DNA from 3 places in the Arthrobacter sp. CAN_A2 genome. Region 3 is predicted to be linked to each of the others. Evidence: riboswitches for the same ligand, from Rfam matches in the RefSeq annotation. Region 3 holds a riboswitch; each other region holds the start of a gene.
The links. A riboswitch is a leader RNA that binds a small molecule or an ion and turns the genes downstream of it on or off. The one in region 3 is predicted to bind cyclic di-AMP.
Positions count from the first base shown of each region.

Region 1: linked by a shared signal. The riboswitch ahead of IWX63_RS11425 (C40 family peptidase) and the one ahead of IWX63_RS07740 (LysM peptidoglycan-binding domain-containing protein) in region 3 are both predicted to bind cyclic di-AMP.
Region 2: linked by a shared signal. The riboswitch ahead of IWX63_RS11750 (NlpC/P60 family protein) and the one ahead of IWX63_RS07740 (LysM peptidoglycan-binding domain-containing protein) in region 3 are both predicted to bind cyclic di-AMP.

Region 1 covers NZ_JADOUS010000007.1:207,231-217,703, forward strand. Annotated here, with positions in the region: gene smc (chromosome segregation protein SMC) at 1-360, opposite strand, end outside; gene IWX63_RS11410 (3-oxoacyl-ACP synthase III) at 593-1,618, shown strand; gene IWX63_RS11415 (alpha/beta fold hydrolase) at 1,612-4,248, shown strand; gene IWX63_RS11420 (NAD-dependent epimerase/dehydratase family protein) at 4,245-5,210, shown strand; gene IWX63_RS11425 (C40 family peptidase) at 5,443-6,279, opposite strand; cyclic di-AMP (ydaO/yuaA leader) riboswitch at 6,282-6,489, opposite strand; gene mutM (bifunctional DNA-formamidopyrimidine glycosylase/DNA-(apurinic or apyrimidinic site) lyase) at 6,600-7,562, opposite strand; gene rnc (ribonuclease III) at 7,563-8,351, opposite strand; gene rpmF (50S ribosomal protein L32) at 8,428-8,631, opposite strand; gene IWX63_RS11445 (YceD family protein) at 8,634-9,200, opposite strand; gene IWX63_RS11450 (YdcF family protein) at 9,318-9,902, shown strand; gene coaD (pantetheine-phosphate adenylyltransferase) at 9,927-10,400, opposite strand.
Region 2 covers NZ_JADOUS010000008.1:35,706-46,178, forward strand. Annotated here, with positions in the region: gene IWX63_RS11735 (MFS transporter) at 1-587, shown strand, start outside; gene serC (phosphoserine transaminase) at 644-1,768, opposite strand; gene IWX63_RS11745 (metal-dependent transcriptional regulator) at 2,021-2,719, shown strand; cyclic di-AMP (ydaO/yuaA leader) riboswitch at 2,850-3,017, shown strand; gene IWX63_RS11750 (NlpC/P60 family protein) at 3,023-3,922, shown strand; gene IWX63_RS11755 (NlpC/P60 family protein) at 3,960-4,862, shown strand; gene IWX63_RS11760 (HNH endonuclease) at 5,076-5,573, shown strand; gene mobA (molybdenum cofactor guanylyltransferase) at 5,570-6,181, shown strand; gene IWX63_RS11770 (DUF6457 domain-containing protein) at 6,199-6,483, shown strand; gene IWX63_RS11775 (molybdopterin molybdotransferase MoeA) at 6,480-7,757, shown strand; gene fdhD (formate dehydrogenase accessory sulfurtransferase FdhD) at 7,854-8,681, shown strand; gene IWX63_RS11785 (amino acid ABC transporter ATP-binding protein) at 8,734-9,525, opposite strand; gene IWX63_RS11790 (amino acid ABC transporter permease) at 9,512-10,171, opposite strand; gene IWX63_RS11795 (amino acid ABC transporter substrate-binding protein) at 10,237-10,473, opposite strand, start outside.
Region 3 covers NZ_JADOUS010000005.1:91,085-101,557, reverse strand. Annotated here, with positions in the region: gene IWX63_RS07785 (adenylosuccinate synthase) at 1-528, shown strand, start outside; gene IWX63_RS07780 (SurA N-terminal domain-containing protein) at 606-1,394, opposite strand; gene IWX63_RS07775 (DUF427 domain-containing protein) at 1,475-1,981, opposite strand; gene IWX63_RS07770 (carbon-nitrogen hydrolase family protein) at 2,062-2,868, shown strand; gene IWX63_RS07765 (RNA polymerase sigma factor) at 3,198-3,752, shown strand; gene IWX63_RS07760 (hypothetical protein) at 3,749-5,311, shown strand; gene IWX63_RS07755 (CoA-binding protein) at 5,377-5,889, opposite strand; gene IWX63_RS07750 (O-acetylhomoserine aminocarboxypropyltransferase/cysteine synthase family protein) at 5,886-7,265, opposite strand; SAM riboswitch class I at 7,357-7,461, opposite strand; gene IWX63_RS07745 (hypothetical protein) at 7,596-7,811, shown strand; cyclic di-AMP (ydaO/yuaA leader) riboswitch at 7,929-8,112, shown strand; gene IWX63_RS07740 (LysM peptidoglycan-binding domain-containing protein) at 8,116-9,051, shown strand; gene acs (acetate--CoA ligase) at 9,141-10,473, opposite strand, start outside.

The sequences.
Region 1 (10,473 bases), on a different contig from region 3:
TCGGCAGTTCTTGCCGTTGATGGCGTACTCGGACCCGCCCGACCGGAAGAGCGTGCGGGAGATCGTCACCTCGGAGAACTCGATGGGCAGGGCGCCGTCGGTGTTGTCGATGGTGAGGGATACGTGGGCCCGCCCGAGCGGCGCGCGGCCGGACGTCCCGGCGAAGATGACGTCCTCCATCCTGCCGCCGCGGAGCGTCTTGGCCCCCTGCTCCCCCATGACCCAGGCGAGCGCGTCGACGACGTTGGACTTGCCGGACCCGTTGGGGCCGACGACGGCGGTCACGCCGGGCTCGAAGTCGAAGGTGGTTGCCGAGGCGAAAGACTTGAACCCTCGCACGGTTAGACTCTTCAGATGCACGGTGGCAGGCTCTCCAGATGGGGTAGGACCTCCCTAATCTACCGGAGTCCACCGACGGCACCGGGTAGCGGGTAGCCAGGACGGCGGTCCCCGACGCTTCCGGAGTGACCGCCGATGCATTACCAAGTAGGCTTACGAAAGTTTCAGCAGTATCCGAAGGCGTCCAGGCCGACCCACTCGTGGGTACCTTCCCGGCCACAGACCGGCGCTATCAGTTGACGAGGCAGGAAATTTGACCGGTAACGCGACCTTCCGACATGACAACACGGCTTTGCTCGCCGTCACGAGTGTGGAGGCGCCGGTAGTCGTCAGTTCCGCAGAGTTCGACGAACGGCTTGCCCCCAGCCTCAAGAGACTGCGCCTCTCCAAGCGGCTCCTCGAGCGCGTCGCAGGAGTCACCGAGCGCAGGTGGTGGTCCCCCGGCTCCGACTTCGACGACGCCGCGATCGAGGCCGGCGCCAAGGCGATGGCCGAGGCGGGCATCGAGCCGGGTGAGGTGGGCCTCCTGATCAACACCTCGGTGACGCGACGCAACCTCGAACCGTCGGTCGCCGTGAAGATCCACCACTCGCTCGGCCTCCCCTCCTCGGCCATGAACTTCGACCTGGCGAACGCCTGCCTCGGCTTCGTGAACGGCATGACCCTCGCCGCGAACATGATCGATTCGGGGCAGATCAAGTACGCGCTGATCGTCGCCGGTGAGGACGCCCAGAAGACCCAGGAAGCCACGTTCCGGCGGCTCAACCGGGAGGATTCGACGCGCCAGGACTTCCTGAGCGAATTCGCGACCCTCACGCTCGGTTCGGGGGCGGCCGCCGCCGTGCTCGGCCCCGCGGACCTCCACCCGGGCTCGCACCGCATCCTCGGCGGGGTGTCCCGCGCCGGGACCGAGCACCACGAACTCTGCGTCGGCGGGATCGACGGCATGTACACGGACACCAAGGGCCTGCTCGACGGCGGCCTGGAACTCGTCGTCACCGCGTGGCACGAGGCGCAGGCGGACGGCTGGGCCTGGGACTCCATGGACCGCTACGTCACCCACCAGGTCTCCAACTCCTACACGAACGCGATCATCAAGGCCGTCGACCTCGAGCGCGACCGGGTCCCCATCACCTTCCCCCACTGGGGCAACGTAGGGCCCGCATCCCTGCCCATGACCCTCGCCCAGGAGGGCGCTTCCCTGAGGTCCGGGGACCGTGTCCTGTGCCTCGGCGTCGGGTCCGGCCTCAACACCTCGATGATGGAGATTGCGTGGTAGCACTCCCCGGCGTCGACCCCTCCTGGTCGACGTATCTCGACGTGCCCTCGACCAGCGGGGCGGACCGCCCCGGCACCACCCACCGCTGGCACTACCTCGACAACGGCGCCGACCTCGCGGGCGGCACGATCCGGGGCACGCTGCTCTGCGTGCACGGCAACCCCACCTGGTCCTACCTCTGGAGGACCTACCTCGCCGCCGGTCGCGCAGCGGGCTGGCACGTCATCGCCGTGGACCAGCTCGAGATGGGCTACTCCGAGCGGACGGGCGTGTTCCGGCGGCTGGACGACCGCATCACCGACCTCGAGGACTTCGTCTCGGCCGTCGGGCTCACCGGCCCCGTGGTCACCGTGGGCCACGACTGGGGCGGCGTCGTCAGCCTCGGCTACGCCGACCGGAACCGGGAGGACCTGGCCGCGGCCATCCTCACCAACACCGCCATCCACCAGGACCCGGACCGGCCCATCCCGGCGCCGCTCAGGCTCGCCCTCGCCCCGGGCGTCCACGGCCTCGGCACCCGGACCACGAGCGCGTTCCTCGACGTGACGCTGGCCCTCGCCCGGCCCGCCCTCGCCCCCGACGTGCGCCGCGCCTTCCGTGACCCGTACCGCACGGCCGCCGATCGCCAGGGCATCACGCACTTCGTGTCGGATATCCCCGCGGATCCCTCGCACCCCAGCTACGCGGCCCTGACCAGGACCGCCGAGGGCATCCGCAGCCTCGGCGTCCCCGTCCTCATGATGTGGGGGCCGCACGACCCGATCTTCTCGGACCCCTACCTGGAGGACCTCGCACGGCGCCTCCCCCACGCCGACGTCCACCGCTTCGAGCGTGCGAGCCACCTCGTGCAGGAGGACGCCGACACGGCGTCGACGGCCATGCAGTGGCTGGCCGGACGATCGGTCGGACACCCCGCAGCCGACAGCGGAGTCCCGACCCGCGACGACGTCCCGGCCCCCGACAGGGCGCCGCATGTCCCGCTCGGCCGGCGACTCACCGAGCTGGCCGCCGGACCGGACGCCGCGCGGACCGCTGTCGCGGAGATGAAGCCCTCCGGCCCGGCGCGGACCCTCTCCTGGCAGGAACTCGCCGACGACGTCGCCGCCGTCGCCGCCGGACTGACCGCGCTCGGCTACGGTCCCGGCAGCCGGGTGAGCCTCCTCGTCCCGCCCGGCGTGGACCTGACCGTGCTCATCTACGCGTGCCTGCGCATCGGCGCCGTGATCGTCGTGGCCGACGCCGGCCTCGGCGCCCGCGGCCTCAGCCGTGCCGTGAAGGGGTCGGCGCCCGACGTCGTCATCGGCATCGAGCGCGCCCTCGTCGCGGCCCGCGCCTTCGGGTGGCCCGGGCGGCGGATCAGCGCTGCTCCCCTGCCCCCGGCAATGCGCCGGGCGCTGCGCGTGGAAGCCTCGCTCAACGACCTGCGCGCCGCACCGCCCGGACCCGCCCCCGAAACGCCCGACGCCGACGCCGACGCCGCCATCCTCTTCACCTCCGGCTCCACGGGCCCGGCGAAGGGCGTGGTCTACACGCACCGGCAGCTCTCCGCCATGCGGGACGCCGTCGCCGCCACCCTGGGCCTGGGCGAGGGAGCCTCGCTCGTCGCGGGCTTCGCGCCCTTCGCGCTGCTGGGACCCGCACTCGGCGCGACGTCGGTCACCCCGGCCATGGATGTCACGGCCCCACGGACCCTGACCGCGCAGGCGCTGGCCGACGCCGCGGACGCGATCGACGCGACGGTCGTCTTCGCGTCCCCGGCCGCCCTGCGCAACGTCCTCGCCACCGCCGACGCGCTGACGGACGAGGGCAGGACGGCCCTGGGGCGGATCTCGCTGCTGCTCTCGGCGGGAGCACCGATCCCCGTGCCGCTCCTCGAAGCGGTGCAGGACCTCGTGCCGTCCGCCGCCCTGCACACCCCCTACGGCATGACGGAGTCCCTCCTCGTCGCCGACATCGACCTCGCGGGCATCCGCGCTGCCGCGGCCGCCGCGGAGGACGGTCTCGACGGCGCAGGGGGCGGGGTGTGCGTCGGGCTTCCCGTGCACGGCGCCCGAGTGGCCGTCAGTCCACTCGACGGCAACGGGTCGGCGACGGGCGAGGCCACGACGGCGCCGGGGCGGACCGGCGAGATCCTCGTCGACGCTCCGCACGTCAAGGACCGCTATTTCCGGCTGTGGAAGACGCAGCAGGAATCGACACGGACTGCCCCGTGGCACCGCACCGGGGACGTCGGTCACTTCGACGCCGCCGGACGCCTCTGGGTCGAGGGCCGGCTTGGCCATATCATCACGGCGGCCTCCGGCGTCCTGACGCCCGTCGCCCTCGAACAGTCGCTGGAGACGATCGACGGCGTCCGGCTGGCAGCCCTCGTCGGGGTCGGTCCCGCAGGTACGCAGGCCGTCGTCGCCGTCATCGAAGCCGACGCCGCGGGGCGCCGCCCGGCCCTGGCCGATGCTCCGCTGGCGGACGCCGCACGGGCCGCCGCCCGGAGCCACGGCGTCGACCTGGCTGCGGTCATCGCGGTCCCCGCCCTTCCCGTGGACATCCGGCACAACGCGAAGATCGACCGCACGCGCATCGCCGAGTGGTGTGCCCGCTTCCTCTCCGGCGCCCGCGCAGGGTCCCTGTGACCGTCCTCGTCACGGGGGCGAGCGGGATGCTGGGGCGCGCCGTCGCCGGGCACCTCATCGCAGCCGGTGAGGACGTCCGGTGTCTCCAGCGTCGGCCCTCCACCGTCATCGGCGCGCAGGACGTCCTGGGGGCCATCACGGATCCGGTGGCCGTCGCCGCCGCGGTGCAGGGCTGCCGCGCCGTGATCCATCTGGCGGCGAAGGTCTCCTTCACCGGCGCCCCTGCCGAGTTCGACAGCATCAACATCGACGGGACCCGGATCCTGCTGGACGCCGCCCGGGCGGCCGGCGTCACCGACGTCGTGCACGTGTCCTCGCCGTCCGTCGCGCACGACGGCTCGTCGCTGGTCGGCGCTCCCGCCGGCCGCGCGGACCCGGCACACGCGCGCGGCGACTACGCCCGCACCAAGGCCGCGGCCGAGCTGCTCGCCCTGGGCCGTTCGACGCCGGCGTTCCGCGTCGCTGCGGTCCGGCCGCACATCGTGTGGGGGCCCGGCGACACGCAGCTGGTGGAACGCGTGATCGAGCGCGCGCGCCACGGGCGCCTGCCGCTGCTCGACGGCGGGACCGCACTGATCGACACGACGTACGTGGACAATGCGGCGTCGGCCATCGTCGCGTGCCTGCGGCGCATGGACGCGGCGCAGGGCCAGGCGCTCGTCGTCACCAATGGCGAGCCCCGCGCGATCGCCGAGCTGCTCGGCGGGATCTGCCGTGCCGGCGGGGTGGAGCCACCCCGCCGGTCCGTTCCGGGAGCCGTGGCCCGGGGAGCGGGGTCCGTGATCGAGCGCGCGTGGCTCCGCCTCGGCAGGACGGGTGAGCCGCCCATGACCCGCTTCCTGGCCGAGCAGCTGTCGACGGCGCACTGGTTCGACCAGCGGCACACGCGCAGCGTGCTCGACTGGCGTCCGTCCGTCAGCGTCGACGAGGGGCTCGAGCGCCTCGCGGCGTACTACCGCTGAGGCCCGCTTCCGCCTTGCCCTTCCTGCGCCTGATGGTGCAGCTGTGGCGGGTCGTGCCGTCGAACACCCGCCACATCTGCGCAACGGACGCATTCCGCGCACGCACCCCGGGTGCCGGCCCCCTGCGCCGGCCGCCTGCCCGGCCAAAAACGCAGAAGGACGGGATGCGTGATGCATCCCGTCCTTCCGACCGTCCTGCTGGTGGCGCCGGCCGTACGGCCGACGGACTCAGCTAGCGGGTGTAGTACCCGTCCACCGACATGGCGCTGACCGAGTGGACCAGGGTGCCCTGCGAGGCGTTCAGGGCGCTGACCATCTGGCCGTCACCGAGGTAGATACCCACGTGGCTGCCACCGTTCTGGCTCACCAGGTCACCCGGCTGGGGGTTGCTGGTGGGCGTCAGGGCAGCGAACTGGTCCCAGGTGGTGCGCGGCAGGCTGATGCCGTTCTGGGCGTAGGCCCACTGCACGAACGCCGAGCAGTCCCAGGCGCCGAACGCGGTTCCGCCGTACACGTAGCCCGAGCCCACGCCCTGCATCGCCGTTCCGACGATGCCGCCGCCGGCCGCCGGAGCGACGGACTGGAAGCTGTACGCGGGGGTGGCTGCCGGAGCGGCCGGAGCAGCGGGGGCTGCGACCGGAGCGGGTGCCGCGGCGGGCACTGCGACGATCGAGGCCGACTGCGCGGAGTACTGCGCGGGAGCGGCGGAACCGCCGAGGGAGATCGACTGGCCGGGGTAGATGACCGAGGCGTAACCGAGTCCGTTGGCTGCGAACAGCGCGTCCAGGCCGACGCCGTGCAGTGCCGCGATGGAGCCGAGCGTGTCGCCGGCCTGCACGGTGTAGGTGCCCGCGGCAGCGGTGGAGGCTGCTGCCGGCTGGGTGGTGATCTCGCCTGCGGCGTTCGCCGGGAGCGATGCGCCGAACATGATCCCTGAAGCGACGGCGACGACGGCGGCAGGCTTGCCGGCGACGGAGGCGCTTGCGGAGACGGCTCGTGACGCCGTGATGAAGGGGTTGATGCGCGTGGGGACGGCCCGGTGGCGCGCGATATGGCTCTGCTTGGACATGTTGTTGCCTTTCCCAATGCCTGCGAAGTTAGCTGTCGGGTTCGGATGGGACATCCGGACACGCTTCCTGCAGACCATCGTCCCCAGGACTGGTCTGCGCGTGTCTTTACCCCTAGGACCCGTGATCGAGTCCGCTAGTGGTTCCCCCGCCCCTGTCGAATGTGTAGTGCGAACGGTCCGTCCTCATCGACAGGGTTAGGCAGTGTGAGGATGGGCGCCCATCCGTTGTGGATCGGACGCGAGACCAACCGTACCGGCTCCCGGCGCCGGTTGTCACATTTAGATCACGAGGCGAAAATCACCTTTTTCCACCAAAGATGTCAGAGCCGTGCATTGCGTGGTCTGGGCTGGCACTGCGGGCACAGATAGGACGATCTGTTCATGAACGATTCGCGGCGCAGCAGTGTGTTCCTGCCCACGGACGCACAGCGGCGGCAGGGCCTGCCCTCCCGCCCATAGGCCTCCAGATCGCGGGCGAAATAGCCCGACGCCCCGTTCACGTTGACGTACAGGGAGTCGAAGCTGGTGCCACCGGCCGCCAGCGCGCGCTGCATCACCGAGGTGACGGCGTCCACGATGCGCTGGGTATCCGGGCGGCGCATCGTGTCCGTGGGGCGCGCATAGTGGAATCTGGCGGCCCACAGCGCCTCGTCGGCGTAGATGTTGCCGATCCCGGAGACGAGTCCCTGGTCGAGCAGGGCGCGTTTGAGTCCTGTCCTGCGCCCGCGCAGACGTTCGTGGAGGGAGTCTGCGGAGAACGCCGGGTCGAGGGGGTCGCGCGCGATGTGCGCGGCCTGGTGGGGGATGAGTGGGAGGTCCGATGCTCCGAGCCCGCCGGGCAGCCCGTCCGGCGTCGGCTCCAGTTCCGCGACGAACATGCCGCCGAAGATCCTCTGGTCGACGAACCGCAGGTCGCCCGGCAGGGCGGCGCCGTCGTCGTCGACAGCCGGCGAGAGCGCGAGGCGGACCTTCAGGTGCTTCTCCCGGGGGGCGTCGGGTTCCTCGACGAGGAGCTGCCCGCTCATCCCCAGATGCGCCATCAGTGCGACGTGCGGGCGATCGCCGGGCCGGCCGGCGTCCTCGAGGGTCATCCACAGGAACTTCCCCCGGCGCACCACGTCCGTCACACGGGCACCCGTTACGTTGCCGACGAAGTCCTCGACGCCCTCGACGTGTCGCCGGAGGGACCGGGGATCGAGGATGTCCACCGATTCGACGGTGCGGCCCACCACCCAGCGCACGAGGCCGCGGCGCACGACCTCGACCTCGGGGAGTTCAGGCACTCAGGCCCCGTCGGGCGACGCGGAAGCGTCCCGAACGCCGGTGACACCCGCGACACCCGCGACACCGGTGCTGCCGCCATCGGCCGGCCCGCCCTGCAGCGTCGGCTCCTGCTGCGCCGTCAACGTCTTCCAGGACTCGGCCGCGGCCGCCTGCTCGGCTTCCTTCTTGGAGTTGCCGCACCCGGAGCCGTACTCGGTGCCACCGATCAGCAGGCGGGCCGTGAACGTCCGGGCGTGGTCCGGTCCCGTGCCGTCCACCTGGTAGTCGATCGTCCCGAGCCGCCGGGCTGCGGCGGTCTCCTGGATGCGGGTCTTCCAGTCGGTGCCCTCGCCGAGCACCGCCGAATCGCGCAGCAGCGGCCCGATCAGCCGCATGACCATGGCGCGGGCCGTCTCGATGCCGTGGCTGAGGTAGGCCGCCCCGATGACGGCCTCCATGGTGTCCGCGAGGATCGACGCCTTGTCGCGTCCGTTGGTCAGCTTCTCCCCCTGGCCCAGCAGCACGTAGCTGCCGAGATCCAGGGTGCGGGCCACCCCGGCGAGGGCCCTGGTGCTGACCACGGCGGAGCGCCGCGTGGCGAGTTCTCCCTCGGACAGCGCGGGGTTGTCCCGGTACAGCGCGTCGGTGACCGCCAGCCCGAGGACCGAGTCGCCGAGGAACTCCAGGCGCTCGTTCGTCGGGATCCCGCCCTTCTCGTAGGCGTAGGAGCGGTGCGTGAGGGCAAGACGAAGCGTCCCGGTGTCGATATCGACTCCGAGACGCTTCGTGAGGTCTTCCGTATTCTTCACAACTGCATCAGCTGATCCAGCACCGGACGGACGCCCGGGCAGGCACAGGGCCTGGCCGCGGGGCGCGGGTCCGCTGTCAGACGTCGGCTACCTTGCGGCCCTTGTATTCAAGGAACAGCGGGGTGCCGGCGGAATCGGTGACAACCTTGGCCTGGTGGGCGAGGCTGTAGGTGACGCGGCCGTTCTCGAGGGTCTTGACCAGCTTGGGGGCGGTTGCCTTCCACTGGGACCGGCGTGCGCGGGTATTCGCGCGGGACATCTTCCGTTTCGGGACAGCCACGGCTAACTCTCTTCCTTCTCGTCTGACTCTGACTTGGGTGCCGCGTTCTGCTCGGCGGCGGTGCCCGTCAGCCCGGCAAGGGCTGACCAGCGAGGATCCAAAACTTCATGGTGGTGGTCAGGATCGTCGTTGAGCTGCGCTCCGCATTCGGAACACAGGCCCTGGCAATCCTCCCGGCACACCGGCTGGAATGGCAGCGACGTAACCACTGCATCCCTCAGCACGGGTTCCAGAGCGACCGAATCGTTCTCCACCGTGTGCTGTTCTTCTTCGCCTTCCACCGACAGCGACGCGGAGTCGCTGTAGAAGAAGAGCTCCTGGATCTCCACGTCGCGGTCAAACCGCAGTGGCTCCAGGCACCGGCCGCACTCGCCGGTTACTTCGACGTTTGCCGTTCCCGACACCAGGATCCCCTCGTGTACCGACTCGAAGCGCAGATCGAGTTCCATATCGGAACCCTCCTGCACGCCGATCAATGCGACGCCGAAATCCTTGGGTACCGGTGCATGTTCTTCGACTGTCCGCATGCTTCCCGGACTGCGTCCGAGATCCTTGACACTGAATGTCAAAGGCGAACTGAGATCGCTTTTAATGGTGACTCCTGTAGAACATATGACCGACGTACCATCCTAGCCTGATCAGGCGGGCAGGCCCAAAACGGGTGGGCCGTCTAGGCTCGGACCGTGATGTCCCAGTCCCCTCCCCCCGCACAGCGTCGACGCCTGGCCCGGGGCCTGCGCATGGCGGGCGTCCTGCTGGTCGCAGGACTGGCGGCCTGGCTGGTCCTCGCCTGGACGCTGTTCTACGATCCCCCGCTCGGTCCGGCGGGCAGGGCCGACGCCGTCGTCGTCCTCGCCGGAGCGGCAGCGGAACGCCTGCCGCTCGGACAGGACCTGGTCGACGACGGCGTCGCCGACGAACTCGTCCTCTCCTCCACCGGGCTGCCGGGCAATACGGCGACGGACGCCGTGTGCGCCGAGGAGAACCCCCGCATCACCTGCTTCGTCCCCGATCCGCTGACCACGCGCGGTGAGGCCCGCGCTGTGGCCGCCCTGGCGCGGGACAACGGCTGGGACGACATCGTCGTCGTGACCTCCGCCTACCATGTGACCCGGGCGTCGGTGAACCTGGCGCAGTGTTCCACGGCGGACATCACGATGGCCGGGTCACGGCCCGATCTCGGGGCTCCCGGGTGGCTCGCACGGTTCGTCGAGGAGAGCACGGCCCTCGTGGCGTCGGTCGTCCGACCGGCCTGCGCACGCGCCGTCTGAGGGCGGGTCCCGCGATCCGGAGGATCAGGCGGATCCCCGGAGGTGCCTGTTGACCGCGTCCGGGACGAAGGGGGTGACGTCGCCGCCGAGTGATGCCACCTCCTTCAGGAGGGTCGAGGAGACGTGCGCGAACTCGGTGTCCGTCGGCAGGAACACGGTGTCGATGTCGGCCAGGTGCCGGTTCATGGTGGCCATCGGCAGCTCGTAGTCGAAGTCGAGGCCGGACCGCAGCCCCTTCACGAGCGCGGTGGCGCCCTGCTCCCGGCAGAAGTCCGCGAGCAGACCCTCGCCCATCGGGAGCACCGTCACCCCGGGGAGGTGCGCGAGGCTCTCCGCGCAGAACATCATGCGCTGCTCGAGGTCGAACCGGTACTTCTTCGCGTAGTTCGTCGAGACCGCGACGATCACCTCGTCGAAGAGCCGCGCGGCACGGCTGATGACCTCGAGGTGGCCATTGTGGAGGGGGTCGAAGGATCCGGGGCAGACGGCGCGGCTCATGCCCCCACGGTACCCAGTCAGGCCGACCCCGGTGGGATGGGGCCGACCCCGGCCGCGCGGGGCCCGCGGTGCG
Region 2 (10,473 bases), on a different contig from region 3:
TCGTCGGCACCTTCGGGCTGAACTTCGCCGTGTTCATCGCGGCGATGGCGCGCACCGAGTTCGGACAGGGCGCCGGGGTCTTCGGGGTGCTGTCCTCGGTGATGGCGGTGGGATCCGTGGCGGGCGCGCTGCTCGCCGCGCGGCGCGACAGGCCGCGCCTCCGGTTCATCTTCGGCGCGTCGGCGGCTTTCGGGATCGCGTGCGCGCTGGCGGCCGTCGCCCCCACGCTGTGGCTCTTCGGGCTGGCGCTCGTGCCCGTGGGACTGTTCGCGCTGACGCTGATGACCAGCGCCAACGCCTATGTGCAGACGACGACCGAGCCGGGCATGCGCGGGCGCGTCATGGCCCTCTACTTCGCGATCTTCCTCGGCGGGACGCCGCTGGGAGCGCCGGTGGTGGGATGGGTCTCGGACATGTTCGGCCCGCGGTGGAGCCTCGGGGTCGCGGCAGCGTCGGGGCTGATCGCCGCAGGAGCGGGGATCTTCTGGGCCTGGCGGTACCACGACGTCCGGCTGCGCTACGACCGCTCGGCACCCCGGCGCCTGCGCATCGACCACGAGGCCGGCGCACCCGACCCCACCCCGTAGGAAGCGCGGCGCGGTCGGCGACCCGCCGCGGAGGCCGGCGCGGTCGGGCCGGCTCCCTACAGGAGGTTCTCGACCACGTAGTCGATGCAGCCGATGAGGGCCGAGACGTCGTCGGGCTCGATCGCCACGAAGGTGGCCACACGGAGCTGGTTGCGGCCCAGCTTCCGGTACGGCTCGACGTCGACGACCCCGTTCGCGCGCAGGATGGCGGCGATGCGGGCGGCGTCGACGGTGTCGTCGAAGTCCACGGTCACGATCACGTTCGAGCGGTCTTCGGTGCGGGCCACGTAGGGGCTCGCCACGGGGGAGGCTTCCGCCCAGCGGTACAGGCGCCCCGCCGAATCCGCCGTCCGGGTCGCCGCGAACGGCAGGCCGCCCTGCTCGTTGAGCCACTGCACCTGCGCCTCCAGCGTCACGAGGGTCGAGAGCGAGGGCGTGTTGTAGGTCTGGTTGAGCCGCGAGTTGTCGACGGCGGTCTGCAGGTTGAGGAAGTCCGGGACCCAGCGGTCACCGGCGGCGATCCGCGCGGCACGCTCCAGCGCTGCGGGGGAGAAGAGGCCGAGCCACAGACCGCCGTCGGAGGCGAAGTTCTTCTGCGGCGCGAAGTAGTAGACGTCCGCCTGCGAGACGTCGACGTCGAGCCCGCCCGCTGCGGAGGTGGCATCGACGACGACGAGCGCTCCGTCGTCGGTACCCTCGACCCTCCGGACGGGTGCTGCCACGCCGGTGGAGGTCTCGTTCTGCGGCCAGGCATAGACATCGACGCCCGTCTCGGCTTTCGCATCCGGGCGGGTGCCCGGCCGGCTCGTGAGGATGCTGGAGGCGTCGAGGAACGGAGCCTTGTCCGTGGCGGACGCGAACTTGGAGCCGAACTCCCCGAAGGAGAGGTGCTGGGCCTTCCGCTCGACGAGCCCGAAGGCGGCGACGTCCCAGAACGCCGTCGATCCGCCCACGCCGAGGACGACCTCGTACCCGTCGGGGGCGGCGAAGAAGGTGCCGAGCCCCTCGCGGACGCGCCCCACGAGGTCGCGGACCGGGGCCTGGCGGTGGGAGGTCCCGAGGAGGGAGGTGCCGGCCGAGACGAGGGCGTCGATCTGGCCGCTCCGTACCTTCGACGGACCAGCACCGAAGCGGCCGTCCGAGGGGAGGAGGTGTGCGGGGATGCGGGGCGATTCGCTCATGGGTGCTCCAGCTCGTGGACGGCGGGGTGGTGCCCTCATTCTGCCCCAGTGGCCGACGGCCCTCCATTTGTTAACGTCCGCGGGGAGGACGCTTCGGCCGGCGGGACCTCGCGGACCCGGGGATTGCCGGGCCCGTGATGCCATGCGTTAACCTTGGGAGGCGTGGGGCGGAGCCGGGCCGATGGCCGCACCCCTCACCGGCGTGAGGCATTCCAGCCGCGCACCCCGCACCGCACCAAGGAGCTGACCCGCATGACGGACCTCATCGACACCACCGAGATGTACCTGCGGACCATCCTTGAGCTCGAGGAGGAGAACATCGTCGCGCTCCGCGCGCGCATCGCAGAGCGGCTGCGGCACTCCGGCCCTACCGTGTCCCAGACCATCGGCCGGATGGAACGGGACGGTCTCGTGATCGTCTCGGGCGACAGGCACCTGGAGCTCACCGAGGTCGGCCGCCGCCGCGCCACCGGCGTCATGAGGAAGCACCGACTCGCGGAGCGCCTGCTGAGTGACGTGATCGGACTCGACTGGGCGTACGTGCACGACGAGGCGTGCCGCTGGGAGCACGTCATGAGCGAGCGGGTGGAGCGTCGACTGTACGAACTCCTCGGCAAGCCCTCCGATTCTCCCTACGGCAACCCGATCCCGGGGCTGGAGGCGATCGGTGGCGTGGAATCGGAGCTGTTCACCGACGGCGTGGTCACCCTGCTCTCGGCGATGGCGACCTACACCCCCGGCAGCATGGTCACCCTCGCGCGCCTCGCCGAGCCCATCCAGGTGGACCCCGAGCTCCTCACCCAGCTCGACGAAGGCGGACTCCGCCCGGGTGCACGGCTCACTCTCGAATCGGTGGGGGGCTACGTCTCCGTGCGGGTCCCCGGCGTCGAGGGTGCCCTCGAACTGCCGCCCGAGGTCGCCTCCCACGTCTTCGTCTCCCTCGAGGACTGACCGACTCCAGGGCTTTCGTCACCAAGAACACACCGTTCCGTGATCGGAATGTGACATATCTCGCGTTGTGTTGTACGTTCAAGACGTGCCGGATTCGCTCTAGATCCAGCATCCTCCTGCAAATCGCCTAGCTCTGCCATTGCCGGAGGTCCGTCCGCACCATCGCATGGCAGAGGCGGGGGAACCAATTCTGGGTTTCTGAGAAGAAATCCTCGGGGTTAAGTCGCTGTTCACGCAGCGGCCGGGTGACTCCCATCCGAATCCGACAGCTCACCTCGCAGGCGTTGGGAGAGGCAATCCAACGTGTCCAGAAGCTCTTCATCGGGCCGCCACTGCGCGCCCAGAAACACCAGCCCGCTGACCGGTCTGTCCGCCGCCGTCGCATCCAATGCCGGATCCGCGAGCCGCCAGGCCGCCGTCATCGTCGCAGCGTCAGGCCTGGTCCTCACCGCCGGACTGCCGGCACACGGGGCGACAGTCGCCGAGCGTGAGGTGCAGTCCTCCGCAGTCCTGAGCATCGAGCGCGTCGTGACGGCCGAGGTCACCGTACCGGCCACCGCGACGGTGTCCTTCGACCGCGTCGCCGTCGAGGTGACGGCCGCTCCGAAGGTCGTCGAGGCAGCTCCTGTGGTCGAGGCTCCCGTGGTCGAGGCTCCCGTGGTCGAGGCTCCCGTGGTCGAGGCTCCCGTGGTCGAGGCCGCTCCCGTCGTCGAGGCTCCCGTGGTCGAGGCCGCACCGGTCGCGATCCCGCCGGTCGCCGTCCAGGCCCAGCCCGTCACAGCCCCCGCTCCCGTCGTGGCCGCTCCCGTCGTGGCCGCCCCGGCCCCCGCTCCCGTGGCCGTCGCCGCGGTGCCCGCGGCCCCTGTTGCCCAGGCGCCCGCCCCCGTCCGGTCCTCCGGCGTCGCCGCCGGCCTGGTCGGTTCGGCGTACTCCCAGATCGGCGTCGCACAGGATTGCACCGCCATGGTCGAGAAGGCCCTGCGTTCGGTCGGCAAGTCCGTGGGCGATCTCGCTCCCGGCCAGTTCTTCCAGTTCGGCGACGTCGTCGGATCGCCCGCCCCCGGTGACCTCGTGATCACCGGCGGCCACGTCGCGATCTACGTCGGCAACGGACAGGTCATCAGTGGTGGCCTCAACGGCCTGAACACCGGCCTGCACAACCTCTCAGACCTTCCCGGCGCCGGCTTCGTCCGCGTCCGCTAGAACCCCACACCTGGAGAACACCCTCATGTCATCACTCTTGTCCTCACGCCCCACCGTCGCCCGCCACCGGGACGAGGCGCGCACCGCCGCGAGCCTCTCCGTCCTCGCACGGACCGTGTCCGCCAACGCCGGCGGCATGGGCAGGCAGGCCGCCGTCTTCGCGGCAGCGTCCGGGCTCGTCCTGACCAGCGGGGTCGCTGCCAACGCCGCCGACCTCCAGCCCCAGCGCGACGTCGCAGCGTCCAAGATCACCCTGACGACCGCCCGCGCGGCTGTCGTCGCCTCGGACAAGACCGTGGTGTCCTTCAACATGACCCCCGTCAAGGTGAAGGCCAAGCCGGTCGTCAAGAAGGCGCCTGTCGTCGAAGCGCCCGTCGTCGCGGCGCCCGTCGTCGCGGCGCCCGTGGTCGCGGCCCCCGCCGTCGTCGCTGCTCCGGCCGTCGCGGCGCCTGTGGTCGAAGCCCCCGCCGTCGTCGCTGCTCCGGCCGTGGCAGCCCCGATCGCCGCACCGGCCGCGCCCGCCCCGGCGCCGGCAGCCCCGGCGCCGGTCGCTGAAGTACGCGCGCTGACGGCCGCTCCGGCCTCGACGCCTGCTCCCGCACCCTCCTCCGGCGTGGCGGCGACGATCGCTGCTGCCGCCAGGGGCCAGCTCGGCGTCACGCAGGACTGCACGCGCCTGGCGAGCAACTCCCTCGCCGCCGCCGGGATCAACTTCCACGGCTGGCCGGCAGGCTACCTGTCCCTCGGCCGGACGGTGAGTGCCGGCGAGGCCATCCCCGGCGACCTGATCTACTACGCCGACGGGGGCATGGGCATGGCCCACATCGCGGTGTACATCGGCGGCGGCCAGGCCGTCCACGGCGGATTCAACGGCAACTCCACGGTCATCGCTCCGGCCGAGCTCGGCTCCGGCGGCGTGTACATCCGCGTGGGCGGCTGACGCGGACGACACCTGACGCACGAGGACCGGCACGCCGTGCCGGTCCTCGTGCCGTTAAGGCATGGCGGACGCAGATCCCCGCAACTCCTCGGTCCCGGCGTTCCACGGGGGACCGGGTGCGGCTTACCCTTGCATAGTCAATCCGAAGCACTTCTCCCGGTCCCCGGGATGGCAACCGGTTACGGGGGACAGGTCAGCAATGAGGCACGGCGCATGCGCACTCTTGTTCTGAATGCAGGGTACGAACCGCTGGCGGTCATCACCTTCCGCCGGGCGCTGGTCCTTGTGCTCACGGGGAAGGCGAGCGTCGTGGCAGAGGACGACGACCCCGTAGTCGGTCCTGCAGAAGTGTTCGGAAGGCCCTCGGTGATCCTGCTCAACAGATACGTGAAGGTCCCCTACCGGCATGAGATCACAGCGACGAGACGCGGCGTGCTGCGCAGGGACAACCACCTGTGCGCCTACTGCGGGAAGGCGGCGTCCACCATCGATCATGTGATGCCGAGGTCGCGGGGCGGAGGCGACACCTGGGAGAACCTCGTGGCCTGCTGCCTGAGATGCAACAACGCCAAGGGCAACAAGACGCTCGCCAGCCTCGGCTGGTCCCTGCGGGTTGTCCCGCGACCGCCCCGCGGCCCCCAGTGGCAGATCCGCGAACTGGAGAGGCCCGCGCCGCAGTGGAGCGAATTCCTCACGGAGACGGCCGCGTGAGCGCGGACCGGCCGCGGTTCGACGCCGTGATCCTCGCCGGAGGACGGTCCTCCCGGCTCGGCGGGGTCCCGAAAGCCGGACTCGTCCTGGAGGGCGTGACCCTGCTGGAGCTGACCTGCGCGGCTCTCACCGGCGCGGAGCAGATGGTGGTCGTGGGTCCTGGGCCCGAGGAGTACGGGTTGCGCGCGGTGCCGGGAACGCCGTCGTTCGTTCGTGAGGAGCCCGCCTTCGCCGGACCGGCGGCCGGGCTCGTGGCAGGATTCCGGGCCTGGACGGACCGCCGGTCTCCCTGGTGCGCCGTCGTCGCCTGTGACATGCCCCGCGTCGCCGAGCTCGTCGACGCGCTGCTCGCCGAGGCCGCCGCCGACGGCGACGCATCGCTCGTGGCGGTGGACGGTGGCCGCGCCCAGCCGCTCGCGGCGCTCTACCGGAGTGACGATCTGGCGGCCGCCGTCGACGCCGTCCTCGCCGCCGGGACAGCCGACAACCTGTCGATGCGCAGCCTCCTTGCTAGTGTGAGGACCAGACCTGTCCCGGTTGCGCCGGGCACAACGCACGACGTCGACACCTGGGCTGATGCGAGGGTCCTGGGAGTCGACGTCCCCTAGCACCTCCCGGAGGGCTCATGGACGATCGCCAGAAGCTGCTGCATGAATGGACCGGACGGCTGCTCGCCGCCTTCGAGATCGACGGGACGGACGTGGACATCGATGCCGTCCTCGACCTGGCGGGCAAGGCGGCCCACGGCGTGGTGCGCCCGGCCGCGCCCCTGACGACGTTCGTCGCGGGCTACGCCGCCGGTCTGGCCGTGGGCAGTGGGCAGGCCGACGAGGACGTGGCCATGCGCTCGGCGCTGGGAGTTGCCGACGCCCTCTGCGCCGAGGCCGCGGCGGAAGGCGGCACCGCGTGAGCGAGGGCTTCGCCGCGACCAACGCCCACTGGGCGACCGCCCGCGCCCTGGCCTACGGGGCCGGGCGCCCCCTGCCGTTCCAGACCGTGCCCCTCGCCGATGCGTTGGGGCAGACCCTTGCGGAGCCGGTTCACGCCCTGCAGTCCATCCCGCACTATGCGTCGTCCGCGATGGACGGCTGGGCGGTGAACGGCGAACCGCCCTGGACGCTCGTGACCCGCCCGGAGCCGGAGGACCACCCGCGCGGCAGGCCGTCCCCGCACAGCGATTCCGGCGAGGTGTCGCTCGCGCCCGGTGAGGCGACCTTCATCCTGACCGGCGGCGTGGTGCCCCAGAACACCGTCGGAGTCCTCCGCACCGAGCACGGCGCGGTGCGTGGAGGCACGCTGGACCGCAACGGGTCCGCGCGCCCCGACGAGCCGTCGCCGGACGAGCATGTCAGGCCCGCCGGCGAGGAGGCGGAGGCGGGCTCCCTGGCGATCCCCGCCGGCGTCGTCCTCAACCCGGCCCAGATAGCCCTCGCCGCGGTGTGCGGCCACGACACCCTCGCCGTCCTCCGGGCGCCCCGGGTGTCGCTGCTGATGACCGGCGACGAGGTCATCGAGCACGGGCTCCCGCATGCCGGCCAGGTGCGTGACACCTTCGGCCCCCAGCTGCCCGGCTTCGTCGCGATGCTGGGCGGCCACGTCGACGTGTCCGGCCGCGCGAAGGACGACCTCGACGACGTCGTGGCGGCCATCAGCGCAGAACCGACCGACGAGTTCTCGCTCGCACGGGCATCCGGTGACGTGCTCATCACGACGGGCGGGACGGGAAGCTCCCTGGCCGACCACATCCGCCGGGCACTCATGGAGGTCGGGGCCGAGATGATCATCGACGGCATCGCCATGCGGCCCGGGCATCCGACGCTGCTCGCCCGGCTCCCCGACGGGCGCTTCCTCGTGGGGCTCCCCGGCAACCCGCTGGCCGCGATGATGGCCATGATCACCGTCGCCGGCCCGCTGCTCGCGGGGCTGCGCGGTTCATCGCTGGAGGAGCCCGCGCCGGTGGTGTCGGCCGACGCCTTCGAACCGCTGCCGGGGAGAAGCCGCCTGGTGCCCTACCGGATCGAGTCCGGGCGGGCCGTGCCGAGCACGCACCAGCGCTCGGGGATGCTTCGCGGACTCGCTGCGGCCGACGGCGTGATGGTCGTCCCCGCGGAGGGATGCCAGGCCGGCGATCCGGTGCCGGCCCTGTCGCTGCCGTGGGCCCCGCCCGCGGTGTCGCGGACGTAGCCGAACGCCGTCCATGGTCCTGTGTCGAAGCCGACACACCAGATAGTGCCCGGGGTCAACTAACCTCGATCGTAGGGCCGAGGTAAGGAGTACCGAATGAACCGGGTCACGCAGCGCCGCCGCATCACCAAGTTCCGCGTGGGAGCACAGACAGGCCGTCGCGAGGACGTGCTCGCAGGGGAGGAGCCGTTGGAGATCCGCCTCGACGGGAGGGCCTTCACCGTGACAATGCGCACGCCGGGGGACGACTTCGACCTCGTGGCGGGGTTCCTCGTCTCGGAGGGCGTGGTCTGGGAGCCGGGTCAGCTGCCGAGCCTGCGGTACTGCGCGGGCGTGGACGACAACGGGCAGCAGACCTTCAACGTGGTGGAGGCCCAGCTCCGGCCGGGCGTCGTCCTGCCGGACACCGCCATGGAACGCCACGTCTACACCTCGAGCTCGTGCGGCATCTGCGGCACGGCGTCCATCGACGCGGTGCGGAAGTCCTCCCGGTTCGACCTGCACACCGACACGTCGCCGGTCGACCTCGGGATCCTTGCCTCCCTGCCGGACCGCCTGCGCGAGAGCCAGAAGCTGTTCGACCGCACCGGTGGCGTGCACGCCGCAGGACTCTTCTCCCCGGAGGGGGAGCTCCTGTGCCTCCGGGAGGACGTGGGACGGCACAACGCCGTCGACAAGGTGGTGGGCTGGGCGCTGCGCGAGGGCATGCTGCCGCTGCGCGGGATGATCCTGCAGGTCTCCGGACGGGCATCCTTCGAACTCGTGCAGAAGGCGCAGCTCGCGGGCATCCCGGTCCTCGCGGCCGTGAGCGCGCCGTCCTCGCTGGCGGCGGACCTCGCGGACGACGCCGGGCTGACGCTCGTCGGCTTCAGCCGCGGCACGACGCTGAACTGCTACTCGCACCCGGACCGCATCGCGGCCTGACCGGCCGGCGCGGCTCGCCGGTTCGACCCGGCAGCCGGCCCCGGGCATCCGCCTAGAAGGGGTTGAGCAGGCGCTGCACGAAACGGCGTGTGCGCTCCTCGCGGGGAGCGCGCAGCACCTGGTCGGGGTGGCCGTGCTCGACGACGACCCCGCCGTCCATGAAGACGACCTCGTCCGCGACCTCGCGGGCGAAGGCCAGCTCATGCGTCACGATCACCATGGTCCATTTCTCCTCCGCGAGCTCCTTGATGACGGTGAGAACCTCGCCGACCAGTTCGGGATCCAGGGCCGACGTCGGCTCGTCGAACAGGAGCAGGTCCGGCTGCAGTGCCAGGGCCCTGACGATCCCGACGCGCTGCTGCTGCCCGCCGGACAGGTTGAACGGGTGGTCGTCCCGTTTCTCCGCGAGACCCACGCGCGCGAGCAGCCGCTCCGCGTCCGCGACCGCTTCCTTCAGTGGCCGCTTCTGCACCTGCACGGGGCCCTCGATGATGTTCTCCAGCACCGTCATGTGCGGGAACAGGTTGTAGTTCTGGAAGACCATGGCGCTGCGGTCGCGCAGCGACAGGGCCTCCCTCTTCGGGACCTTCGTGCCGAAGTCCACCGACGGACCGCCGCGGAAGGCGACCGTCCCGGCGTCGGGCGTCTCCAGCCCGTTGAGGCAGCGCAGCACGGTGGTCTTGCCGGACCCGGAGGGGCCCACGAGGGCCACGACCTGCCCGCTGGCGATCTGCAGGTCGATCGAGGAGAGCACCCGGTTGGCACCGAAGGACTTCTGCAGGTCCGTGACCTGCAGCAGGGGGCCGTCCAAGGCGGGGGGACGCAGGGGATCAGCGGGCGACATAACGATCCAATCGTTTCTCGAGGACGGTCTGGCCACTGGACAGGACGAGGCAGAACACCCAGTAGATCGCGGCGGCCTCGAGGTAGACCAGCATGAATTGCTGGGAGAACGCGGCGATCTGCTCCGCTTCACGGAACAGTTCCGTCACGAGGATCAGCGACGCCAGCGAGGTGTCCTTGACGAGGCTGATGAACGTGTTGGACAGCGGTGGCACGGAGACCCGCGCCGCCTGCGGCAGGATGACGCGGCGCAGGGTCAGGGTGCGGGACATCCCGATGGTGTGGCCGGCCTCCCACTGGCCCTTGGGCACGGACAGGATGGCGGCGCGCAGGATCTCGGCGGCGTAGCCCGCGACGTTGAGGGAGAACGCGATGATCGCGCTCGGCCACGGGTCGAGCGTGAGCCCGATCGAGGGCAGTCCGTAGAAGATCACGAACAGCTGTACCAGCAGCGGGGTGCCCCTGATGATCGACACGTAGAAGCGGGCGATCCCCGACAGGACGGGCTGCCCGCTGATGCGCATGAGCGCGATGACGAGGGCGAGGGCCAGTCCGATCGCGAAGGACGCCAGCGAGAGCGGGATGGTCCCCGTCAGGCCGCCGGAGAGCATGGGCCAGAAGGAGGTGCGCAGCAGCTCCCAGTCCATCGGTCAGTGCTCCGGGCCGGTGCGGTCCGCCGCACCGGCCGTGGCACCGACATCACGTGCCGGCATCACTCGCTGACGTCGGAGCCGAAGTACTTCCCGGAGATCTCCGCGAGCGTCCCGTCGGCGCGCAGCTCGTCGAGCGCCGCGTCGATGGCGTCCACCAGCTCGGTGCTGCCCTTGCGGACGGCGACGGCGCTCCGGGAGGTCTCGTCGGTGGTGGCCGCGATCTTGATGCCGTCGTTCCTGGTGGTGTTCTGGTAGTCGAGGTAGGTCAGCTCGTCGTTGATCGTCGCGTCGACGCG
Region 3 (10,473 bases):
GGCCCCACGCGCATCTCGCGCTCGATCGGCATCATCAAGGCGTACACCACCCGCGTGGGCGCCGGTCCCTTCCCCACGGAGCTCTTCGACGAGATGGGCCTGTACCTCCAGAAGACCGGCGGCGAGTTCGGCGTCAACACCGGCCGCCCGCGCCGATGCGGCTGGTACGACGCCGTGCTGGCGCGCCACGCGTCGCGCGTCAACGGCTTCACGGACTACTTCGTGACGAAGCTCGACGTCCTCACGGGGATCGAGAGCATCCCGGTGTGCGTCGCCTACGACGTCGACGGCGTGCGGCACGACGAGATGCCCATGACACAGACCGAGTTCCACCACGCCAGGCCCATCTTCGAGTACTTCGACGGCTGGACCGAGGACATCACGGGTGCCCGGACCGTCGAGGACCTGCCCGACAACGCGCAGACCTACGTGCGGGCGCTCGAGAAGCTCTCGGGGACCCGGTTCTCGGCCATCGGCGTGGGCCCGGACCGCGACCAGACCATCGTGGTCAACGACCTGATCAACTAGCCGGCCCACCACGCGACAGCGGCCCCCTTCGTCCTGCGAAGGGGGCCGCTGTCGTCCGGGTCGGTGCCGGTCCGGGACTACAGGTTGACGGTGATGTCCGCGCCGTCGCGCAGCTGCGCGATCAGGGCCTGGGCCGCCTCGGACGTCTTGCCGCCCGTGAGCTGCTCCTCGATCTGGTCCCGCACCTCGTCGAGCGGAGGCAGCGGCGTCGCGGTGGCCCCGCTGGCCTCCTGCTGGGCCTTCGCGGCGTCGTAGGCCTCCTGGATCTCCTGATCACTCGGCGTCGTGTCGCCGGCCTCTTCCGCGAGCAGCGCATCGAGCTTCACCTGGTCGGCGAGCTGGGAGTCGAACTCGGCGTCGTCGAGCCCCTGCTCGGAGAAGGCGGCGCGCAGCTCCTCCTCGGAGCCCAGCTGGCTGGTCTCCAGCAGGTTCGCGATCGCCGCGGCCCGGGCCTCGGGCGTGGCCTCGATGCCGCGCTTGTCCGCCTCCTGGCGCAGCAGTTCGGTGCTCACGAGATTGTCCGCGACGGTGGTCTTCAGCAGGCCCTGGTCCACCTCCTGGCCGCCGGCCTGCGCCTGGGCGACCGCCTGCGGGAACTGGCCCTCGTACGCCGTGGTGAACTCGTCCCGCTTGATCTCGGTCCCGTTGACGACGGCGACGACGTCGGGCACGCCCTCGAGGTCCGGCTCGGGCTGGGCGGCGGCGTCTCCGGCGGCGGCGGACTCGTCCGCAGCGGGGGCCGTGCTCGACGCCGCCGCGCCCTCGGGTTCGTCGCCCGCGGCGCCGCACCCGCCGAGGACCGCGATGGAGCCGACGAACGCGGCGGCGAGGAGCCGCCGGCCCAGGATTGTTCCCTTGATGGTCATTCTGAGCCTGTCCTTGCGTTGCGTGCGATGGTCAGCCTGCGACTATAGCGGTGCCACCTGAACGTGCGCTGGACGAGCCGCTACCAGCCCCAGGTCCCCGCGCCGCCCTTGAACGGGCCGACGATCGCCGAGGTAATCCACCCGCCGTAGAAGTCGCCCTCCTGGGCCTGCACCCGCTCGCCGTCCACGGTGCACCCGTCCATCCGCGAGGGGTAGAGCGCTGCGCGGGTGGCCAGCTCCTCGTACCCCCGCACCGGGGCGGGGTACGTCCAGGCACCGCGCGGGCTGCGGGCGGCCCCGGCGACGACGTCGAAATAGCTCGCGGCACCCTTGAACTCGCAGTGCGTGGTGCCCTCGACCGGCACCAGGACCCCGGGCGCGAACTCGTCGATCGGGAGGTAGTAGACCGGCGGATGGCTCGTCTCGAGGACCCGGACGGCGTTGTCCGTGCTGATGATCAGCTGCCCGCCGAAGCGCACCTCGATCCTCGCCGTCATCCGCTCCACCCGCGGCGGCCTCGGGTAGTCCCAGACGGATTCCTGGCCGGGGCCGGGCTCCACGCGCTGTCTCTTCAACGGGTTCCTCATGGGATGAAGGCTACTCCGGCGTGCTGGACGGGAGTCTGTACGCTGGACGGAAGGTGTCATACACACGTGAGGGCGGGAACATGTTGGTCAGCGTTGGTCAGTTCAGGCCCGGTGGGGACGCCGCGGCGAATCTCGCCGTGATGCGGGACCTCGCGGCGGAGGCCGCCGCCGAGGGCTCGGAACTCATCGTCTTCCCCGAGGAGTCGATGTTCACGGTCGGCCGGGTCGAGGGCTCCCTCCAGCAGGCCGTGGAGGCCACCTGGACCTCCTTCGTCCAGCAGCTGTCCTTCATCGCGGCCGCGCACTCCATCGCCGTCGTCGCCGGGGGTTACGAACCCAGCGGCGAGGAGCGGCCGTTCAACACGCTCGTCCTCGTCGACGGGACCGGCCGGATCGTGGACACGTACCGGAAGCTGCACCTGTACGACGCCTTCAGCTACCAGGAGTCCACGCGCATCAAGCCCGGCGACGGCGGGGTCAAGGTGGCCCGGATCGGCGGTCTCGGGGTGGGGCTCATGACCTGCTACGACATCCGGTTCCCCGAGCAGGCCCGGGCGCTCGCCGACGCCGGGGCGGACCTCATCTGCGTGCCGGCTGCATGGTTCAAGGGCGAGCACAAGATCGAGCACTGGGAGACCCTGCTCAAGGCACGGGCCATCGAGAACACGGTGTGGGTCGCGGCGGCCGGGACCTCCAGCAGCCACACGATCGGCCACTCCGCCGTCATCGACCCCATGGGGGTCCCGCAGGCACACCTCGAGGATGAGGAGCGCGGCGTCGTCACCACCGAGGTGACCCGACGCCGGGTCGACGAGGTCCGCGAGTTCCTGCCCGTCCTGCGGAACAGGCGCTTCGCGCGGAACGAGACCATTGTCGACGCCCACTGACGCGGAGTCCTCCCGCCCGACGGCCTCCTCCTCCGCGGAGGGGCCGCGGCCCCCGGACCAGGGTTGTCGGGTTCGACGTGTTCAACAAGCGGCGCGCCTCGAACGCCCTGAAGTAGGGCCCTGGAAAGAAATCTGAGAAGAGACGGGACGGGCGTAACTTTTTCCGACCCCCGGTCGATTACCAGAGTGAAAGTGCCGCACCGAGGCTTATCCCCCAACGGGCCCCGGTGCGGCCTTTTTTGCACGTACACGCATGGCCCTCCGCCCTGGTCGGGAGGCGACGGTTACGATGGTGACGCCGTCCCGCTCGAACAAGGAACAGATGAAACGTGGTCCCGACGCTGCCTGATGATGCGCTGACCCGCGCGCAAGCAGGCGAACCGGCGGCCCTGTCCCTCATCTATCAGTCGCTGAGCCCCGCGGTCCTGGGCTATCTCGTGGGGCGCGGATCCGAGGACCCGGAAGCCCTCACCCAGGAAGTCTTCCTCGCGGTCTTCTCCAGACTGGGGTCGGTCACCGGAGGGCTGCCGGGGTTGCGCACGTTCGCCTTCTCCGTTGCCCATGCGCGCTACGTGGACGAGGTGCGGAAGAGGACGCGGACGCCCGTCCTGGTGGGCTACGAGATCGACGGCGATACCCGGACCACCGCATCCGCGGAGGCGGTGGCGCTCGGCAATCTCGACGCCGGAGGGGCCGGCGGGTTGCTCGAGCAGCTCAGCACCGAGCAGCGCGACGTCATCCTCCTGCGCATCGTGGCGGAGCTGCCGATCGACCAGGTCGCGGAGATCCTCGGGAGGTCCGCGGGATCGGTGAAGCAGCTGCAACGGCGGGGATTGCTCAAGCTGAAGGAACTCGTTCAACCCAATGAATCGGAAGCGCTATGACTGGACGTGAGACGCCGTCGCCGGACGCCGTGCTGCATCTCCTCGACGAGGCCGGCATCCCCCCGGACGCCGCCCTGGTGCGCGCCGTGGAAACCATCGGCAGCCTCAAGGCCGGCCCCGCACCCGAGCCGACCGCCGAGCTCGCCCAGCTGATGGCCGCCGGAGGCAAGACACCCGCGGGCCGCCGCAACAAGCGACGCATCACGTTCATCGGCGGAGCCCTGGCCGTGTCGATGGGCGTCGGCATGTCCGGCGTGGCAGCCGGCACCGCCTTCACCGACAGTCTCGGCGAGGCCGTCGAGTCGATCACACGCTTCAGTATCCGGGACAGCGCGGACCGGGCGCACCCCCTTCCCGGTGCACGGGCGGAGCGGGACGAGAGCGTCGTCGCCCCGTTCGTCGACGGCACGGCCCGCTCGCTCGAGGATGCTGTTCCGGCACCGACGGCTGAGGGGGACTCGGGCCCGGCAGCCCACGCCGGTCCGTCCAGTGCGGACACCGGGTCCGTGGCGCACGCCGCGCCGCGCGGACCCGTCGATGCCGCGCAGCTCGTCCCCGTGGACACCGCGCCGGCCGCTGCCGCGGGTGCGCGGGCTGTTGCTGGTCCACCCACGGCAGTCCCTCCTGCCCGTCAGGCACCGCCCGCGGCGTCTCTTCCTGCCGCTCGCCCTGCCGCCGTGCCGCCGGCGGTTTCACCCGTCGCCCCGGCCGGATCCTCGACGGCGCCCGGACAGGAGCGTCGCGCCACGCCGGCGTCGGGAGGCCCCGTGCGTGGTACCCCTGCGCCCGGAACCCCCGTGTCCGGAACCGCAGCACCGGGCAGCCCGGCTCCCGAGGGTCCGGTCTCCAGGAACGGTAAGGCGGGCGGCTCCCAGGTCTCCGGAGACGGTAAGGCGGGAGATCCGGCCGCAGGAAACGGGAACGGTAAGGCGGGCAGCTCGGCCGCAGGAAACGGGAACGGTAAGGCGGGCAGCTCGGCCGCAGGACACGGGAACGCTAAGGCGGGCAGCTCGGCCACAGGACACGGGAACGGTAAGGCGGGCGGCTCGGGTCCCAAGGTCCGGCAGATGAAGCAGGACCGGCAGCAGGCTGCGCCCGGTCCTGAGGCTGACCCACGGGGGAAGGGCGGCTCGTCCGCCGGCGCGCGGGCGACCCCCGCGCCGGAGGGCAGGGTGTGGCTGCTCGCGCAGGCGGACCGTCCTGAGCAGGTCCCGGCCACACCCGTCCACGAGGATCCGGACCAGCTTCTGCTCGGGGAACCCGGTGGAGGCGAGGCGACATCCGTGCCCGACCTGGCCCCCGCGTCCACGCCCGGACCCCCAGCGGAGCCCGTCGAGGAACGGCCGGCGTCCACGCCCGGTTCCGGGCAAACGGAAGAGGAGCAGTCGGCCTCCGGCGGGCCCGCTCCCGAGCAACCCGTCCCAGGGAAGCCGGCGCCTGCGTCCGCCGCGGTGCAGCCAGCGCCGGATGCGCCCGCTCAAGAGCGACCCGTCCCAGGGAAGCCGGCGCCTGCGTCCGCCTCGGAGCAGCCAGCGCCGGATGCGTCCGCTCCCGAGTAGCCAGTCGCGGACCAGCCAGTCGCTGACCAGCCCGCAGGGGTGAGCGCGGGAGGGTTCGATCTCCGCTAGGAGGTGATCTGCCGCTTGGAGGAGATCACACCGGTGTTGAAACCGGCGAGATTGAGCCCGCCGTGGAAGCGTGCGTGCTCGATCTTGATGCACCGGTCCATCACCACGTCCAGGCCCGCGGCTTCGGCCTCGCGCGCGACGTCCTCGTGCCACGATCCCAGCTGCAGCCAGAGCGTCTTCGCGCCGACGTCGAGCGTCTCCTGCAGCACCGAGGGCAGGTCGTCGTGCTTGCGGAACACGTCGACGACGTCGGGCACCTCGGGCAGGTCCTTCAGCGACGCGTAGGCCGGCTGGCCGAGGATCTCCTTCGCCACCGGGTTCACGAAGTACAGGCGGTAGGGGGAGGAGGACTGCAGGTAGGTCGCGACGAAGTAGGACGCCCGCGAGGGCTTGTCCGATGCGCCGACGATCGCGATCGACCGCGCGTTCCGCAGCAGGTTCAGCCGTTCAGGCGCCGTCGGCCCCTCCCAGGTCCGTTCGGGTGTCGCGTTGCCGGTGCTGCCGCTCATGCTCCCACTCCCACTGCCCGCGTTGCCGATGCATCGTCGTCGTCCACTCCGGCCGCTTCCTGCGGCAGGTCCTCGAATGCGGCATCGGAGGCGTTGGCCGCGATGTCCAGGGCCTGGTCCAGGTCCCAGAGGATGTCCTCGAGGTCCTCCAGGCCCACGGAGATACGGACGAGGTCCTCGGGCACGCCCGCCGCGACGAGCTGCTCGGCCGAGAGCTGCTGGTGCGTCGTCGAGCCCGGGTGGATCACGAGGGTGCGGGAGTCGCCCACGTTCGCGAGGTGCGAGGCGAGCTGCAGCGACTCGATGAACTTCTGGCCCGCCTTGCGGCCGCCCTTGATGCCGAAGCTGAACACGGAGCCGGGGCCCTGCGGCAGGTAGGTCTTCGCACGCTCATGGTGGGCGTGGGTGGGGAGCCCGGCGTAATTGACGTACTCCACCCGCGGGTCGGCCTGCAGCCATTCGGCGACGGCCTGGGCGTTCTCCAGGTGCTCGTCCAGCCGCTGCGCGAGGGTCTCCACCCCCTGCAGGAGCTGGAAGGCCGACATCGGCGAGAGTGAGGGCCCGATGTCGCGGAGCTGTTCGGTCCGCAGCTTCGTCAGGAATCCGTACTCCCCGAAGTTCGCCCACCACTGGATGTTGCCGTAGGAGGGCACGGCTTCGGTCATCATGGGGAACTTGCCGTTGCCCCAGTCGAAGCGGCCGCTCTCCACGATCACGCCGCCGAGCGTGGTGCCGTGCCCGCCGATGAATTTGGTGGCCGAGTGGATGACGATGTCCGCGCCGTGCTCGATGGGGCGCACCAGGTAGGGGGTGCTGAGCGTGGAGTCGACGATGAACGGGACGCCGGCGTCGTGGGCGACCTTCGCGAGGCCTGCCAGGTCGGCGATCTCGCCGGAGGGATTCGCGATCACCTCGGCGTAGACCGCCTTGGTGTTGTCCTGGATGGCGGCCGCGTAGTCCGAGGGGTCCGTCCCGGGGACGAAGGTGGTCTCGATGCCGAACCGGCGCAGCGTGACGTCGAGCTGTGTGACCGTGCCGCCGTACAGCTGGGAGGCGGCGACGATGTGGTCCCCGGCCTGGCAGAGCGCCGCGAAGGTGAGGAACTCCGCGCTCATGCCCGACGCCGTCGCCACCGCCCCGATCCCGCCCTCCAGGGAGGCGATGCGCTCCTCGAACGCGGCCACCGTCGGGTTGCCGATCCTCGAGTAGATGTTGCCGTACTTCTGCAGGGCGAAGAGGTTGGCGGCGTCATTGGTGTCCTTGAACACGAACGACGTCGTCTGGTAGATGGGGACGGCCCGGGCCCCGTGGGTGGCGTCGGGAGTGCCGCCGGCGTGGAGTGCGCGCGTGCGGAAACCGAAGGAACGATCTGCCATCAGACACCTGCCTTGCTGGATTCGGGTACTGCGACGGTGGATCGAGGGTCGGGCTGGGTGCCGGAGGCGGCTGGGGGGATGCTCATGATTTCCTCCATCGGTCTGGCGGTAGCACCCTCTTGTCGCCGCGGGAACGCGGAGGCCAGGGTTGCTGCGGCGTCAATGAGCCAGATCTCTCGGCCGCTCGGGATGGTCGGGTCGAGTCTGACACCGAGCCGCTGCAGAACCAAACCATGTGTCCCCGTGTGAGGTCGGCCTTGCGGACGGCGTCGCGCGCGGCGGCGCGGGCACCCGTGCGACGCCTAGGCTGGAGGGGTGGAGGACTGGAGAATGGCGAGCCGTGCACAGGAGCGAAGACTGTGGCAGACGCTCTGGTACGTCGGCGCCGTGCTGACGCTCGTCCTCGCGACCAGCATCATGGTCGCGGCGGGCGCCCCGGGAGCGGCGGTCACGGACTGGTTCTATGTCCAGCAGTCGGTGCTGCTCGCGCTCAGCGCAGTGGGGACGTTCCTCGCCGTCCGTCGCTGGCGGGCACTGCGGGGTTGAGGGGGCACCCTACCTCCCGTTATTCAAATGTGACAAACCGGCAGGGTGCTGGGTAGGGTCGGCACGTGCCTCCGCCACCGTGAGGCGCTCCTGGACGGATTGCCGAGCCCTGCCGCCGACCAAGACTCGCTCGAAACACGAAGGCAGGGACGGGGGAACCACAGTTTTTTTGGGATGCGCCGGGCCACCTGCCGGCCGTCCCTGGGGTTAAGTCGCATCGCATCACCTCTCGGTGATGCCCGACCGGGTGACTCCCATCCGAACCCGACAGCTCACCCCGCAGGCATGGGAGAGGTATAGAACCATGTCACGAAACATCACTTCAGCGCGCCACCGTGCCGACATCGACGGCAATCTCGCGCTGCAGGGCCTGTCCCGCGCCGCCAAGGCTCACGCCACCGCCGTCGGCCGCCCCGTCGCTATCGTCGCCGTCACCTCGGGCCTCGCGCTCGGTACCGTGGGTGCCGCCCACGCCGGTGAGTACACCGAGCAGGGCACGACGACGGCCCCCGCGGTCGTCGCAGCTCCCGCAGCACCGGCGGCACCCGCTGCCGTCGCAGCTCCTGCCGCAGGCGCCACCGCGACGACGCACACCGTCGTCGCAGGCGACACGCTGGGCGCCGTCTCGGCACGCTACGGCGCCGACCTGACCGCGGTCCTCACGGCCAACGGACTGTCCGTCGCATCGATCATCTTCCCGGGCGACACCATCACCATCCCGACGGGCGGCGCCGCTGTGGCCCCCGCCGTCACGGTGTCGGTGCCCGTGGCCGCACCCGCGGCCTTCGTGGCTCCTGCAGCTGCTCCCGCGGCGCCGGTCCAGCAGGCCGCGGTTGTCACCCCCGCTCCGGCCGTGTCCGCGGCTCCCGAGTCGGGCGTGTACCTGGCCTCCGCCGAGATCACCCCCGTCGTAGCCTCCAGCGGCGTCGCGGGCACCCTCCTGGCCTCCGCCCAGTCCCAGCTCGCCGCCGGTGCCATCCAGGACTGCACCATCCTGGTGGAGCAGGCACTGCGCTCCGCCGGAATCGCCGCCGGCGATCTCGGCCCCTCGCAGTTCTTCCAGTTCGGCCCCACCGTGGGAAGCCCCGCCCCGGGCGACCTCGTCATCACCGCCGGCCACGTCGCGATCTACGCCGGTGGCGGCCAGGTCATCAGCAGCGGCATGAACGGGGCGAACCTCACCATGCAGCACTCCCTCTCGGACCTCCCGGGAGCATCCTTCGTCCGGGTAGCAGGCTGACACCGGAACGAACCACACGCGGGAAGCGGCAGGTGCTTGGACGGGGCCCTGCCGCTTCCTTCTTTTAACTCCTCTTCCCCGGAGAAGCGTCAGCGACGGGATAGCACGTCCTGGATCCCGGGGATGCACCCCTCGTTCTGCAGGGACGTGGTGTCCCCGAGCGGCGAGCCCGCGTAGAGCTGTGTCAGCAGGCGGCGCATGATCTTGCCGGAGCGCGTCTTGGGCACATCGGGCACCACGACGACGGCGGACGGCCGCGCGATCGGCCCGATCGCGGCGGCGACGTGGGCGCGGAGCGTCGAGGTGACATCCGTGTCCGGATCCGTGCCCGCGGCCAGCACCACGAAGGCCGCGATGGCATGGCCGGTCAGGGGATCGGGCACGGGGCAGGCACCGGCCTCGGTGACGAGGGGGTGGGCCACGAGCGCCGATTCGATCTCGATCGTGGACAGGCGGTGGCCCGAGACGTTGATGACGTCGTCCACGCGGCCCAGGATCCAGGTGTCGCCGTCGTCGTCGTGCCGCGCGCCATCACCGGCCAGGAACCAGCCCTGCGCGGCGAACGCCCGCCAGTAGGAGTCGAGGTAGCGCTGCGGGTCGCCCCAGACGGTGCGTGCCATGGCCGGGCCGTGCCGGTCCAGGACGATCAGGCCCTGCACGCCCGGGGGGACGGGACGGCCCTCCTCGTCGACGATGCGCGTGCTGACGCCGGGCAGCGCGCGGGCGGCGCACCCCGGCTTGAAGTCGGCATCAGTGGGGCTGGGGGAGAGCACGGTGGCGCCGGTCTCGGACTGCCACCAGGTGTCGACGACGGGCACCTCGTCGCGGCCGAGGTTCCGGCGGAACCAGCGCCATGCCTCGGGGTTGATCGCCTCGCCGACCGTCCCGAGCACGCGGATGCTCGAGAGGTCGTAGGAGCCCGGGACGCCGTCCGGGAACCAGCCCATGAGGGAGCGGACCAGGGTCGGCGCCGTGTAGTAGCTCGTGACGCCGTAGCGTTCGATGACCTCGAGGTGGCGTGCCGCATGCGGCGTGTTCGGGGTGCCCTCGTAGAGCACCTGCGTGGCGCCGTTGGAGAGCGGCCCGTACAGCTCGTAGGTGTGTGCGGTCACCCAGGCGAGGTCGGCCGTGCACCAGTGGACGTCCTGGTCGCGCAGCGCCGGGTCGGGGCTGCTGAAGAGGTGCTCGAAGCTCCAGGACGCCTGCGTGAGGTACCCGCCCGAGGTGTGGACCAGTCCCTTGGGCTTCCCGGTGGTCCCCGACGTGTACATGATGAACAGCGGCGTCTCGGCGTCGAACGCCTCCGGCTCATGGCACGGTGACGCGGTGTCGACAACGTCGTGCCACCACACGTCACGGCCCTCGGTCCAGCCGATGTCCGACCCCGTGCGGCGCACCACGAGGACGTGCTCGATGTTGTTC